Regions from separate parts of the Pseudomonas sp. DY-1 genome, predicted to be linked through region 2. Evidence: riboswitches for the same ligand, from Rfam matches in the RefSeq annotation. Region 2 holds a riboswitch; the other holds the start of a gene.

What was found. A riboswitch is a leader RNA that binds a small molecule or an ion and turns the genes downstream of it on or off. The one in region 2 is predicted to bind cobalamin.
Region 1: it holds a riboswitch for cobalamin, as region 2 does, so the genes downstream of both, btuB (TonB-dependent vitamin B12 receptor) here and cobW (cobalamin biosynthesis protein CobW) in region 2, are expected to answer to the same signal.

What each region holds. Positions count from the first base shown of each region.
Region 1 is NZ_CP032616.1:2,290,709-2,297,787, forward strand. It holds gene cobD (threonine-phosphate decarboxylase CobD) at 1-512, opposite strand, end outside; gene cbiB (adenosylcobinamide-phosphate synthase CbiB) at 505-1,413, opposite strand; gene bluB (5,6-dimethylbenzimidazole synthase) at 1,410-2,060, opposite strand; gene D6Z43_RS10905 (cobyrinate a,c-diamide synthase) at 2,057-3,355, opposite strand; gene cobO (cob(I)yrinic acid a,c-diamide adenosyltransferase) at 3,422-4,033, opposite strand; gene btuB (TonB-dependent vitamin B12 receptor) at 4,047-5,918, opposite strand; cobalamin riboswitch at 5,985-6,199, opposite strand; gene D6Z43_RS10920 (hypothetical protein) at 6,246-6,566, opposite strand; gene D6Z43_RS10925 (O-methyltransferase) at 6,572-7,079, opposite strand, start outside.
Region 2 is NZ_CP032616.1:3,513,090-3,520,168, reverse strand. It holds gene cobN (cobaltochelatase subunit CobN) at 1-2,759, opposite strand, end outside; gene cobW (cobalamin biosynthesis protein CobW) at 2,870-3,922, opposite strand; cobalamin riboswitch at 4,014-4,227, opposite strand; cobalamin riboswitch at 4,286-4,503, shown strand; gene D6Z43_RS16645 (CbtB-domain containing protein) at 4,606-4,791, shown strand; gene D6Z43_RS16640 (CbtA family protein) at 4,803-5,519, shown strand; gene D6Z43_RS16635 (cobalamin biosynthesis protein) at 5,516-5,926, shown strand; gene cobM (precorrin-4 C(11)-methyltransferase) at 5,923-6,693, shown strand; gene D6Z43_RS16625 (sugar nucleotide-binding protein) at 6,791-7,079, shown strand, end outside.

The DNA of each region.
Region 1 (7,079 bases), 1.2 Mb from region 2:
GGCGTGCAGTCCATGAAGGCTTCGTCCACCAGCAGCCAGCCGCCCCGCTCGGCAAGACGAGCGCGCCAGCCCAGCAGGGTTTGCGGCGTCAGTCGCTCGCCAGTGGGGTTGTTCGGGTTGACCACCAGCACCACGTCGAAACGCTCCAGCTCACGCTCGGCGGTTTGCGCATCCAGCGCCTCCAGCTCGTGACCCTCACGGCGCCAGGCATGGGCATGCTCGGCATAGCAAGGCGAGATCACCCCTACCCGGCTGCGCTCACGGAGGCGCGGCAATGCCTGGATCGCGGCCTGGGAACCGGCCACCGGCAGTAGCGACTCGCAGCCGTAGTAACGCCGGGCCGCGTCTTCCAGGCCGTCCTCCAGCTCGGGCAGACGCGCCCAGGCCGCGACCGGAATGGCCGGCAATTCCCAACCATAGGGGGCGATGCCGGTGGAAAGATCGAGCCAGCCCGCTTCGGCAATTCCGTAACGCCGCGCCGCCGCGCGAAGTCGTCCGCCATGTTCAAGCAAGGAGCCAGCCTCCGATGATCAGCGCCGCGAGCCAGAGCATCACGCCCTGGCGCACCAGGTCGATCGCACGACGGATGTCTTCGGCGCGAGCGGCCGGACCTTCGCCCAGTACCGGGCGGTCGTGCAGTTCGCCGTGATAGACCGCCGGGCCACCGAGGGCCACGCCCAGGGCGCCCGCGCCAGCGGCCATCACCGGCCCGGCGTTGGGGCTATCCCACTGCGGCGCTTGCCGGCGCCAACAACGCAGGGCCAGGCCGGTTTTGCCGAGCACGGCGTAGGTCAGGGCCACCAGCCGGGCCGGGATGTAGTTGAGGACGTCGTCGATGCGCGCAGCAGCCCAACCAAAGCGCTCGTATCGCTCGTTGCGGTAACCCCACATGGCATCCAGCGTGTTGGAAAGGCGGTACAGCACCACACCGGGCGCGCCCGCCACGGCGAACCAGAACAGCGCAGCGAACACGGCGTCACTGCCGTTCTCCAGCACCGACTCGGTAGCGGCGCGGGCCACGGCCCCTTCGTCCAGCTCGCGGGTTTCGCGACTGACCATGTAGCCGACGCACTTGCGTGCTTCCGGCAAGTCCCCCGCTTGCAGTGCGTTGGCTACCGGCTCTGCGTGCTCGTTGAGGCTGCGCAGGCCAATGGCGGCGTAGAGCGCAATGACGCCCACCAGCCAACCGATATAGGGCAGTTCCGAAAGCAGCCAGGCAGCGAAGGTCAGCGGCAACACGGCAAGTACCCAGGCACTCACGCCATGACTGCGCCAGCCACGCCCGCCCGTGTTGAAGCGTTGCTCCAGGCGGTTGGCGAGCCTGCCGAAGGCCACCAGCGGGTGCCAGCCCCTGGGCTCACCGAACAGGGCATCCAGCGCCACGGCGCCGAGCGTGAGGAAACCCAGGCTCATGGGCGCTCCCCCCACTGGTTCTCGAATACCAGATCCGCCAGCGGACGTGGCTTGGCCCAGCCCTCGAGCGCAAGCATGGGGGCCGGATAAAACGCATTCACCGGGCCAAGGCAAAGCACCGCAACAGGCTTGCTGCCCGCCGGCATGCCCAGCAGTTCGGCGAGGGCATCCGGCTCGAACAGCGACACCCAGCCCATTCCCAGGCCTTCGGCGCGGGCCGCCAGCCAGAGGTTCTGGATGGCGCAGGAAAGCGAGGCCAGGTCCATTTCCGGCAGGGTGCGGCGGCCGAACACATGGGCTTCACGGCCGTCCATCAAGGCGGCCACCAGCAGTTCGGCACAATCGCGAATGCCTTCTACCTTGAGTTTCATGAACTCGTCGGAGCGTTCACCCAGGGCTTCGGCGGTGCTTATCCGTTCGGCGTCCACCAGCGCGTGAATACCATCGCGCAGCCCTTGCGAGGTGATGCGGATAAACCGCCAGGGCTGCATCAGCCCGACACTGGGCGCATGGTGCGCCGCCTCCAGCAGCCGGGCCAGTACCTCGGGCAGAACCTCACCGCCGCTGAAGTGGCGCATGTCGCGGCGTTCGGCAATGGCGCGGTAGACCGCTGCCCGTTCGTCAGGGCTGAAGGCATGCTCGCTCATGGTCGGAACAGCTCCACGGCCGCCCGTGGATTGGACGGCAGGTAGAAGTGAATGTAGGAGGCGGTCAGTCGGCCACTGCGGAACACCGCCTCGGCCACCGGTTTGTCGTTCGGGCACAGGGCGCGCACCAAGGGTTCCTGCGGCGAATCCAGCAACGAATGGTGGAAGGTGTGGCCGCGCAGGCTGCCTTCCGGCAGTGGCGCTTCCTGAAGGGCCAGGGCCGCCAGGCGCTTCTGCAGGGTGGCGCGGCCGGGCAGCAGGCCAACCAGCTCGGCGCATTCACCTCCTGCATCGGTCAGGGCGTCCAGCAGGTAAAGCATGCCACCGCATTCGGCGAGGATCGGTTTGCCAGCGCCGTGGTGCGCGCGGATGGCCTCAGCCATGGCGCGGTTACCCTCCAGCTGGCGCAAATGCAGCTCGGGGTAGCCGCCCGGCAGGTACAGGCTGTCCACCTCGGGCAGGCACTCATCGGCCAGTGGCGAGAAGTACACCAGTTCGGCGCCAAGCTGCTGCAGTAGGTCGAGGTTGGCCTGGTAGAGGAAAGCAAAGGAGGTATCCCGCGCGATGCCGATACGCACGCCGGCCAGTTCCTTGCCGAGCGACTGCAGTTCGGGTGCGGCGAAACTCACCGCTGGCGGTAGCGCCACTTCTGCGCTGGCGGCCAGGGCGTCGGCGGCGGCGTCCAGGCGTGCATCCAGGTCGGCCAGTTCCTCGGCCTGCACCAGCCCCAGGTGGCGACTGGGCAGCTCCACATCCGCGCTGCGCGGCAGCGAGCCATACCAGCGAATCCAGTCCGGCAGGCTGTCGCGGATCAGGTCGCTGTGGCGCTGGCTGCCGACGCGATTACCGAGCACACCGGCAAAGGGCAGGTCCGGCTGGTAGGTGGCCAGGCCCACAGCCAGAGCACCGAAGGTCTGCGCCATGGCGGCACCATTGATCACGCCGAGTACCGGCACACCAAAATGGCGAGCCAGGTCGGCGGCGGACGGCGAGCCGTCGAACAGGCCCATCACGCCCTCGATGAGGATCAGATCAGCCTCTCCGGCAGCTTCCCAAAGCAGGCGGCGACTTTCCGCCTCGCCCACCATCCACAGGTCCAACTGGTAGACCGGTGCGCCGGACGCGCGGGCGAGGATCATCGGGTCGAGAAAGTCCGGCCCGCACTTGAACACCCGCACCCGCTTGCCCTCGCGGGCGTGCAGGCGAGCGAGCGCTGCGGTGACGGTGGTCTTGCCCTGGCCGGAGGCCGGGGCGGCGATCAGAAGTGCGGGGCAGCTCCGAGTGAGGTCAGACATGGCAAAACCTCTCCCCTTCCCTCTCCCTGAATAGAGAGGGGGTAAAAACAGCGGCAGTGCCTGACATCAGAACTCCACACCCTTCTGGGCTTTCACACCGGACTTGAAGGCGTGCTTGACCAGAGTCATTTCGGTAACGGTGTCGGCGGCGTCGATCAGGCCCTGGGGCGCGCCCCGGCCGGTGGCGACGACATGCTGGTGTTCGGGGCGGGACTCGATGTCGCGCAACACGTCGTCCAGCTCCAGGTAGCCATGCTTGAGGGCGATGTTCAGCTCATCCAGTACCACCAGGCCGATCTGCGGGTCGTCCATCAGTCCGCGCGCGACCGTCCAGGCGGCGCGCGCCTTCTCGATATCACGCTGGCGATCCTGGGTATCCCAGGTGTAGCCCTCGCCCATCACGTGGTAGCTGACTTCTTCTGGGAAACGACGGAAGAAATTCTCTTCACCGGTGGACATACCGCCCTTGATGAATTGCACCACGCCCACCTTGAGGCCGTGGCCGAGGGCACGGGCGACCATGCCGAATGCCGAACTGCTCTTGCCCTTGCCGTTGCCGGTGTGCACCAGCAGCAGGCCGTACTCGTCCTGGGCCTGGGCGATCTTTTCGTCGACCACGGCCTTCTTGCGTTGCATGCGCGCCTTGTGGCGGGCGTCGCGGTCTGCGGATTCGGTCATCGTGAGTACCTCGTCACAGGGCTTGATAGCGGACGGTGAAGTAAACAGCTTGCCCCGGCTGGTTGTAGTCCAGCGCGGTTTCGTAGTCGGCATCCAGCAGGTTGGTCACCTTGGCCTGCAGGCGCCACTCCTCGGTCAGCCAGTACTCACCGCGCAGGTCGACGGTGGCATAGCCGGCGACGCGTTCGCGATTGGCCAGGTCGTTGTAGCTGCGACCCTCGGCATGCACAGTGGCCCCGACGCCAAATTGACCGATACGCCGGTCCAGATCGAGATTGAATACTTCCCTGGCGCGACGCGGCAGTTCATTGCCGGCGTTGGTGTCGGCGCTGCGGTTCTCGGTGTCGAGGAAACTGGCGTTGGCGTTCCAGCTCCAGCCCAGCCATTGACTGCCCAGCACCAGTTCGAGTCCGTCGATGCGCGCCTTGCCGATGTTGTTAGGGCCACCATAAAGACCGAGGGTGGAATCGTAGGCGATCAGGTCGTCCACATGAGTGCGATAGGCATTGATCGACCAGTGGCCCCACTCGTGCTGCCCGGCAAGGCCGGCCTCGAAGCTTTCCGAAGTTTCTGCGTCCAGGTCGGGATTGCCATATCCGGGGTAGTAAAGCTCGTTGAAGCTGGGCGCCTTGAAGGCAGTGCCATAGCTCAGGCTGAAGCGCACCGCATCGGTCATCGCATAGCCCCAGGCGGCATTGCCGGTGTCGTGGGTGCCAAACTGTTCGTTGTCATCACGACGCAGGCTGAGCTGCCAGTCCTGGCGTCCGTGCTCTCCCAGGTACTGGGCAAACCAGCCCTTGTTCAGGCGCGAGTCCTTGTCGAATACGGTTGAACTGCTGATCCGGTCGCGCTGCCAGTCGTAGCCCAGGGTCAGTACGTGCCCTTCGGCCAGGGTCAGGTCGTTGAGCCATGAGGCACTGTCGCGCTTGGAGTCGAAGCGCGCATCGAAGACACCGTCGGTGCGGCTGGTGGTCTTGTCTTCGCTGCGACCGGCCTGCAGGGTCACATCCCAGATTTCCGCCGGACTGAAACGCGCGCGGCCGCCCAGCAGCTCCTGACGGTTGTCTGCATTGGCGTTGTGCCCGCCCAGGGGGTGGAAGTAGCCGAACTGGTCGATATCGTCGTAGTCGTTGTGGGCCTTGGCGCGCATCAGCGTGCCATCGAGTTCCAGGCCGTTCTCGAAGCGATAGCCTGCACGCAGGCTGCCGGAAAGATTGCGGTAACCGTCGGCATCGGGCTCGTAATAGTCGCTGACCTGCCGGCGCGAGTTGATGCCGTCGGTGTCCTGGCTGCTGACGCCGAGGTTGTACCAGCCCTTGTCGTCACCACCGGAAACGCCGGCGCTGCCTTCATAGCTGTCGTGGGTGCCATAGCCCGCGGAGAACCAGGGCTTGGCCCCGTCCTTGCCGCCCTTGCGGGTGAAGATCTGGATGACACCGCCAATCGCTTCCGAGCCATAGAGGCTGGAGCGCGGGCCGCGAACCACTTCGATGCGTTCAATCAGCTCAACCGGCAGGTCCTGGAAGGCGGTGAGGCCGGCGCTGACCGAGCCCACCTTGACACCATCGATCATCACCAGCACGTGGTCGGATTCGGTGCCGCGCATGAACAATGTGGTGTTCTTGCCAGGGCCACCGTTGTTGCTGAGGGTCACGCCCGGGACTTTTTGCAGCAGCTCAGGCACCGAACGCGCTTGGCTGCGCTCGATCTCTTCGCGGTCGATCACCGTACTGGCGGCCAGGCTGGCGCGCACCGGTCGTTCGCTACGGGTCGCGGTAACCACTTGCTCGTCCAGCGTCAGGGGCGCTGCAACCAGCAAGGGAGAAATGGAGGAACTGCCGAGCAGCGCAAGCGCCGCCGGCCTGATGAAAGGCTTGCGAATCAAGGTATGGATCTCCGTCGTGCCACCCGCGCGACATCTCTAAAGGGAACTGCATGCGGACGACTCCGCGATGCCCTGCTTGCGACAGGCCGGTCTCCGGGCTTGCGAGTGGAGCCGAAACTCCCGTGCCGCGCCTTCCCATGCCTGGGGCACAGTGGCCGATTGCGGCGTTCTACTCGCCTACCGTTGCGGGGGCAGCGCCGGATTCTTCGAAGGAATGGACCGGCTTCCCTGTTTCACCCCTTCAGCAATAGCCGAGGGGCACCTGAGGCAGCGGCGAAGGTTAGAGGGTGCGCGGGGTAGCGTCAAATGCTAGCGGACACGTGCCATTCAGTGCCTCGGATTGAAGCCGGCGGGTTTGGCGGCCAGCCAGTCGACGAAGGTGCGCAGGCGCTCGTCACCCATCAGGGCCTCCCGGCTGTTGTAGTTCAGGGCCAGCTCCTTCTCGCTGAACAGCTTGTGGATCTGGTTGTGGCAGGGCCTGCACACCCAGAGGGTGGCGGTGATGCGCTCGTTCTTCGCGTAGCGCTTTTGCACGTAGGGCTTGTCGTGCAGAGCCTTGGGGATCAGGTGATGACGGGTGAGCGCGGCAGCCCGGCCACACAACTCGCAGGCGTCGGGCTGGGGCGGCAGGCGGATCGGTTCGGGCATGCCCGTCAGCGCTTGCGGCAGAGCGTCAGGCCATCGCCCACGGGCAGCAGCGACAGGTCGATACGCTCATCCGTCTTCAAGGTCAGGTTCAGGGCCTGTATGGCACGAGTGTCGACGTCGTCCGGCTCGGACTCCAGCACGCGGCCACTCCAGAGTACGTTGTCAAAGAGGATCAGCCCGCCCTGGCGCACCAGGCGCAGGGCCTCGTCCAGATAGGCCGGATAGTTGGCCTTGTCGGCGTCGATGAAGATCAGGTCGAGGCTGCCATCTTCCAGGCTCGCCAGGGTATCCAGTGCCGGCGCCAAGCGAAGTTCGATGCGTTCGGCCAGCCCCGCCTCCTGCCAATAGCGACGAGCGATAGCGTTGTAGTCACCTGGCAGGTCGCAACAGATCATCCGGCCGTCAACGGGCAATTCCGCGGCCATGCACAGGGCGCTGTAACCCGTGAAAGTGCCCACTTCGAGAATGCGACGAGCGCCGGTGAGCTTGACCAGCAAGGCCATGAACTGGCCC
Region 2 (7,079 bases):
ACCGGACGCACACCCATCAACGCCAGCGCCTGGGCGATGTCATCCCCCCCGGTGCGCATGGTCGCGGTTCCCCAGACGGAAATGCCAAGCTGGCGTAGGTGATCGCCGTGGTCCTGCAGGTGGCGTTCCAGCAGCAGGTTGGCGGACTGGAAGCCCAGGCGCCAGGCAGTGGGCGTGGGCAGATTGCGCACGTCCACCGTGAAGAAATTGCGTCCCGTGGGCAGCACGTCGAGGCGTCCGCGACTGGGCGCGCCACTTGGGCCGGGCGGGACAAAACGACCTGCCAGGGCGGAAAGCACACCGCCGATCTCGGCACTCCCGCAGGCATCCAGGGTGGGGGCGATCTCAGCGTGCAGGTTGTAGATAACCGCATCGCTGGTGGCGCCGATGGAGCCGAAGTCCGTGGTCTCGATCAACCGCAGCGCCAGCAGTTCCAAGCGTTCGCGCGTATCGCCATTGCTGCGCCAGGGCTCATCGCTGACGGCGTCCAGCACCGCTGGGCGCGGGCCTTCCCAGGGTTCCGCCCAGTTGAGGTCGAGCGGGTCGTGGCCCAGTTGCAGGTCGTTGGCGAGGGCGCGAAGCAGGCTGGCGTTGGTGCCCCTGCCGTCACCGCGCGGAATGCGCACCAGGGACAGCAGCGTGTCGTTGCGCAGGCGCCCGGTCGGGGATTCGCCGAAGACGTGGAGGCCGTCGCGAATCTGCGATTCCTTGAGGTCGCAGAGGTAGGCGTCCAGTTGCGGCAACCAGCTTTCCGGGTCGTCGTTGATGATCAGGTTCAGCTCGCGGTCCAGGGCGGTGGCCTTCACCAGTTCGAGAATCTCCCCACGCAGCTGCACGGCCCGGCGCGGGTCCAGCAGCGAGGCGTCGTAGTACTCGTCGGCCAGACGTTCCAGGTCGCGCAGGGGACCGTAGTTTTCGGCGCGGGTCAGGGGCGGCACCAGGTGATCGATGATCACCGCCTGGGCGCGGCGCTTGGCCTGGGCACCTTCGCCCGGATCGTTGACGATGAACGGGTAGATGTTCGGCAGCGGCCCCATCACCGCGTCAGGCCAGCACTCGGCGGACAGGCCGACTCCCTTGCCCGGCAGCCATTCCAGGTTTCCATGCTTGCCGACGTGGATCAGCGCATCGGCGGTGAATACTTCGCGCAACCAGAAGTAGAAGGCGAGATAACCGTGAGGCGGTACCAGGTCGGCGTCGTGGTAAATGGCCGCGGGGTCGAGTTGGTAACCGCGCGCCGGCTGGATACCGACGAAGGCGAGGCCGAAGCGCAGGCCGGCGATCATCATGCGGCCGCTGCGGAACATCGGGTCCTGCTGCGGCTCGCCCCAGCGTTCAATGACTGCGCGTTGATTGGCTTCGGGTAGCCGTGCGAAGCAGTCGAGGTAGTCGGAGAGGGCCAGGCTCTGGGCGCAGGGGCGCGCATCGAGGCTGTCCAGGTCGTTGCTGACGCCGCCGAGCAGGCTGTGGATAAGCGCAGTACCGCTCTCCGGCAGCCCAGCCAGCGGATAGCCTTCGGACTCCAGCGCACGAAGGATGTTAAGCGCGGCAGCGGGCGTATCCAGACCCACACCGTTGCCAATACGGCCATCGCGGGTGGGGTAGTTGGCGAGGATCAGCGCCACACGCTTGTCGGCATTGACCTTGCGCGAAAGCGCGCACCAGCGTCTTCCCAGCTCGGCTACGAAGTCCATGCGCTCGGTGTGCGGCAGGTAGCAGACCACGTCGCTCTGGCTGCGCTCGCTGCGCCAGGCCATGCCCTTGAAACTGATGGGCCGGGTGATGATGCGGCCGTCCAGCTCCGGCAGGGCGATGTGCATGGCCAGGTCGCGCGGGCCGAGGCCTTGCGGGTTTTCCCGCCAGAGGGGTTCGTTGTCCAGCGAGCAGATGGCCTGCAGCACCGGGATGTCTCGGCGGAAGGGACGCAGGCTGGGGGCGTCCGGGTTGGATTGGGCGAACCCCGTGGTGTTGATGATCAGCCCGGCAGCTGCGGCGTCCAGCCAGTTTTCCACAGCCTCCAGGCACTCGGTTTCCTTGAGGCTGGCGACAGCGATGGGAAGGGGATTCAGGCCACGGGCAGCCAGGCGCTCACAGAAGGCGTCGATGAAGGCGGTATTCGCGGCCTGCAAGTGGGTGCGATAGAAAAGCAGGGCGGCCACGGGCTGGTCTGGTTGCCATTCGGCCTGCCAATCCGCCAGTTGCGCCGGGCGAACGCGCGGGTGGTAGAGGGCGACGCGTGGAAGAACCTGTGGCTCGGTCCAGGGGTAGTCGCGCCCCAGCCAATTGTCGGCCAGGCAATTGAACAACTGCCGGGCGTTGTCCAGGCCGCCCTGGCGCAGGTACTGCCAGAGGCGTTCGGCATCTTTCGACGGGACCGTGCACAGGCTGGCCAGCTCCGGATCGGGACGGTCATCGCCGGGCACCAGTATCAGCTTGGCACCGCGTTCGGCCAGCGCCACGAGTTGCTCGATGCCGTAGCGCCAGTAACCCACGCCGCCATGCACCGAGATGAGGATGACCTTGGCGTGCTGCAGCACCTCGTCGACATAGAGGTCCACCGAGGCGTGGTTCTGCAGCTGCATGGGGTTGGCCAGGCGCAGGCTCGGGTAGTCGTCGGGCAATTCGCGGGTGGCTTCGGCCAAAAGCGCCAGGTGCGAGTCGCCGCTGCAGAGGATCACCAGTTCGGCGGGCGTCTGGGCCAGGTGGGCGATGCCATCGTCAGGGACGAAGCCGCCGGGTTGGGTGCGCAGGAGGTGCATTTACTCCCCTCTCTCTCTGGGAGAGGGGGCGGGGGTGAGGGCTGTCTCCGAGCGCTGGGGGCTTCCCTCACCCCAGCCCTCTCCCAGTGGGAGAGGGGGCAGGACGTGCTTCACGCGAGCGCCGTGCGTAGCTCGTTGGCGATCACCGCCTGATCCAGCTCCTGTCCGATCACCACCAGGCGCGTGCCACGGGTTTCGTCGGTCAGCCATTTGCGGTCGAAGTGCTTGTCGAAGCGTTTGCCAACGCCCTGGACCAGCAGGCGCATCGGTTTGCCGGGGATGGCGGCGAAGCCCTTGATACGCAGGACGGAATGGCGCTCCACCAGTTGGCCGAGGGCGGCGATCAGAGCCGTTTCCTCGACTTCCGGGAGGTCGACGTGGAAGGAGTCGAACTCGTCATGGTCGTGGTCTTCATGACCTTCGTGGTCGTGGTGGGTGGGGCGGCTGTCGATGTGCAACTCAGCCTCGGCGTTCAGCCCCAGCAGAACATCGAGGGGCAGCTTGCCGGAGTTGGCTTCGACGATCTTCACCGCCGGCGGCAGCTCCTCGGCCACTTCAGCACGCACGGCGGCCAAGGCCTCAGCGTCGAGCAGGTCGGCCTTGTTCAGCACCACCAGGTCGGCGCTGGCGAGCTGGTCTTCGAACAGCTCATGCAAGGGAGATTCGTGGTCGAGGTTGGGGTCCTGCTTGCGTTGTTCGTCTACCTGCTCGGGGTGCGCGGCGAAAGTGCCGGCGGCCACGGCCGGGCTGTCGACCACGGTGATTACTGCGTCGACGGTGCAGGCGTTGCGGATTTCCGGCCACTGGAAGGCCTGGACCAACGGCTTGGGCAGCGCCAGGCCGGAGGTTTCGATGAGGATCTGGTCGAGGTCGCCACGGCGTGCCACCAGTTCGCGCATCACCGGGAAGAACTCTTCCTGCACGGTGCAGCAGAGGCAGCCGTTGGCCAGTTCGAAGACGCGGCCTGCGGCCTCTTCCTCGGTGCAGCCGATGGAGCACTGCTTGAGGATTTCGCCGTCGATGCCCAGCTCGCCGAACTCATTGACGATCACCGCGATTCGGCGACCTTCCGCGTTGTCCAGCATGTGGCGCAGGAGGGTGGTCTTACCAGCGCCGAGGAAGCCGGTAACGATGGTGACGGGGAGCTTGGCCAGGGTTTTCATGCGCGCCTCTACGTGGTCGGTCGGCGGGCATGACGAACGCAGCGGGACTCGTCCCGCGCAACGGATTCGCCACCGGATCACCCCGCCCGGTTGTCTGAAATTTCGTCGAGGCAGGTCTCCTGGCTTACGACCCTGCGCCAGCGGGCTGTTGAAAGCTGCTGGGCGGCACCTTCGCCTTCCCGCTTGCGCAGTGGCGTTTCGAAGGGCCTTGGGACGTTCACAGTTGCGGGGGCAGCCGTGGCCTTGACCACGTTCCCTCTTAGCTCCGGCGCCTCGGCCGGAGAACCTCGAAAGGGCGAAGGCTACGCAGCGCCCGAGCAGCGGTCAATTGCGGCAGTTGACGCTTGGTCGGACTCGTGATGTCCTAGCACGGTTTTTTCAGGTGCCTTGCGTCGCCGTACGCGAGGTGAAACGGGAAGTCGGTGCGTCCATTTTCGGACTAGTCCGACGCTGCCCCCGCAACGGTAAGCGACCGTAGGGTTAAGTACGCCACTGTGCCGACAAGGCATGGGAAGGCATGCCCATCCTGCCCCTGGCAGGCGTCGTGAGCCCGGAGACCGGCCTGATCACGTTTTGGCAACCCGCGGTGGGCGGGCGCAAGCCGGAAACCTGGGTGCGCCTGCGCCCGCTTCCCTCGCGCGCGTTCCTCTGCCGGTATCGTTAGCAACGCAGAGGGAACCTCCATGTCCAGCCGTACCCTGTCTCATTCCGCCGCTTCCTCCTCGACCCTGACCCAACGTCTTGTACTGGCCATCGGCGCCAGTCTGGTCGGCCTGTCCCTGGTGTATTTCGCCGGCTTCTCGCATATCGAAGCTGTGCACAACGCCGCTCACGACACCCGCCACAGTGCCGCCTTCCCCTGCCATTGAGTGATTCACGGATGATCAAGCGCATTGCCCAGACGGCCGGTTTCGCCGGCCTGATCGCCGCCCTGGTGCTGACCCTGCTACAGAGCCTGTGGGTCACTCCGCTGATTCTCCAGGCGGAAACCTATGAAAACGCCGAACCCGCCACCCAGGTGGAGCAGGCGCACGACCATGAGCACGGCGGCGCGGCTGTCGCTCACACCCACGAGCACAGCGACGAGGCCTGGGCCCCGGAAGATGGCTGGCAACGGACCCTGTCGACCGGTGGCAGCAACCTGGTGGTGGCTGTGGGCTTCGCCCTGATCCTTGCCGGATTGTTCAGTCTGCGCGGGCCGAGTCGTGCCTGGCATGGCCTGCTCTGGGGGCTTGGCGGGTTCGCCACCTTTGCGCTCGCACCGTCCCTCGGCCTGCCGCCGGAATTGCCGGGTACCGCCGCTGCCGATCTGGCCCACCGTCAGGCCTGGTGGATTGGTACCGCTGCCTCCACTGCCGCTGGCCTCGCCCTGATCGCCTTTGGCCGTCACTGGGCGTTGCGCGTGGCAGGTATCGTGTTTCTCGTGATCCCGCATGTTGTCGGTGCGCCGCAGCCCGAAGTGCATGCCAGCCTGGCACCTGAAGCGCTGGAGCAGGAGTTCATCGCTGCGTCGCTGATCACCAATGCCGCATTCTGGGCGGTGCTCGGCTGGGCTGCCGCGTGGCTGTACCAGCGTCACGCATCGCCCTCCGCTTGAAACTGGTCGCCGGACTGGGCTGCCGGCGCGGCTGTCCGCCGGGTGAGTTGCAGGGCCTGCTGATGCAGTGCCTTGCCGAGGCCAGTGTCTCTCTCGATCAGGTGGTCGCCCTGGCTACCAGCGAGGCAAAATCCGCAGAGCCGGGGCTGGTCGCCCTGGCCGAGCGACTGGGGCTGCCGCTGCATGGCCTGCCGATGGATGTTCTTGCCGCCTTTGAAGGTCGGCTGAACCAGCCATCAGAGCGGGTTCGAGACGCCGTCGGCAGCCCCGGAGTGGCCGAAGCCGCGGCGCTGGCCCAGGCTGAAATCCTCTTTGGCCGCCGCGTCACCCTGCTCATCGACAAACGCCGCAGCGCCAGCGCTACCTGTGCGTTGGCCTGTATCCATCAGGAGGCCGGACGGCCATGACGGTCTACTTCATCGGCGCCGGCCCCGGCGATCCGGAGCTCATCACGGTCAAGGGACAGCGGCTGATCCGCTCCTGTCCGGTAATTCTCTACGCAGGGTCGCTGGTGCCCGAAGCGGTGCTGGCAGGCCACAGCGCGGATCTGGTGGTGAACACCGCCGAACTGCATCTGGATGAAATTGTCGCCCTGCTGGCGCAAGCCCATGCCCAGGGCCGGGATGTGGCGCGGGTGCATTCCGGTGATCCATCGTTGTATGGGGCCATTGGCGAGCAGATTCGTCATCTGCGCGAGCGTGGCATTCCCTTTGAGGTGGTGCCGGGCGTGACAGCCACCGCTGCTTGCGCAGCGCTGCTGGGGTGCGAGCTGACCTTGCCGGAGGTGTCCCAGACGCTGATTCTCACCCGCTACGCCAGCAAGACGCGGATGCCGGAGGGTGAAGCGCTGGCAGACCTGGCCCGGCATCGCGCCACCATGGCCATTCACCTCGGGGTGAGCCAGTTGGCGAAGATTGTCGAAGAATTGCTGCCGCACTACGGCGTCGCCTGCCCGATCGCGGTGATCCATCGCGCCAGCTGGCCGGATCAGGAGCAGGTCACCGGTACCCTGGGTGACATAGTGCCCAAGGTGGCGGCACGGGATTTCCGTCGCACCGCATTGATCCTGGTGGGCGAGGTGTTGGCCGCCGAAGGCTTCGCCGACTCTTCCCTGTATCGGGCCGACCACGCTCATCTCTACCGCCCAGGCAAGGCGCAACCGCCACGCGGCTAGTGACGTACGCCAGTGAAACCCGCAGAATGCGGCTCTTATGCGGCGGGGAATATGCCCGCCCACTCCCTATAACCGGCTTTAAGCGACCTCTTTCTCTATGCGAATGCGCTTGATGCTGTTGGGTGGCGGCAATTCACTCGGACAGGCGCTGATTCGCCTGGGAGCCGAGGAAGACATAGGTTTTCTCGCTCCGCGTCCGCCCGAACAGGGTTGGGATGCCGCCAGCCTGACCCAGCTGCTCGATGACACCCGGCCCGACGCCGTGATCAACCTCGCCTACTACTTCGATTGGTTCCAGGCCGACGAAGTCAGCGACGTGCGCCTGGCCGCCCAGGAGCGCGGCGTGGAGCGCCTTGCCGAACTCTCCCAGCATCACGGAATCATTC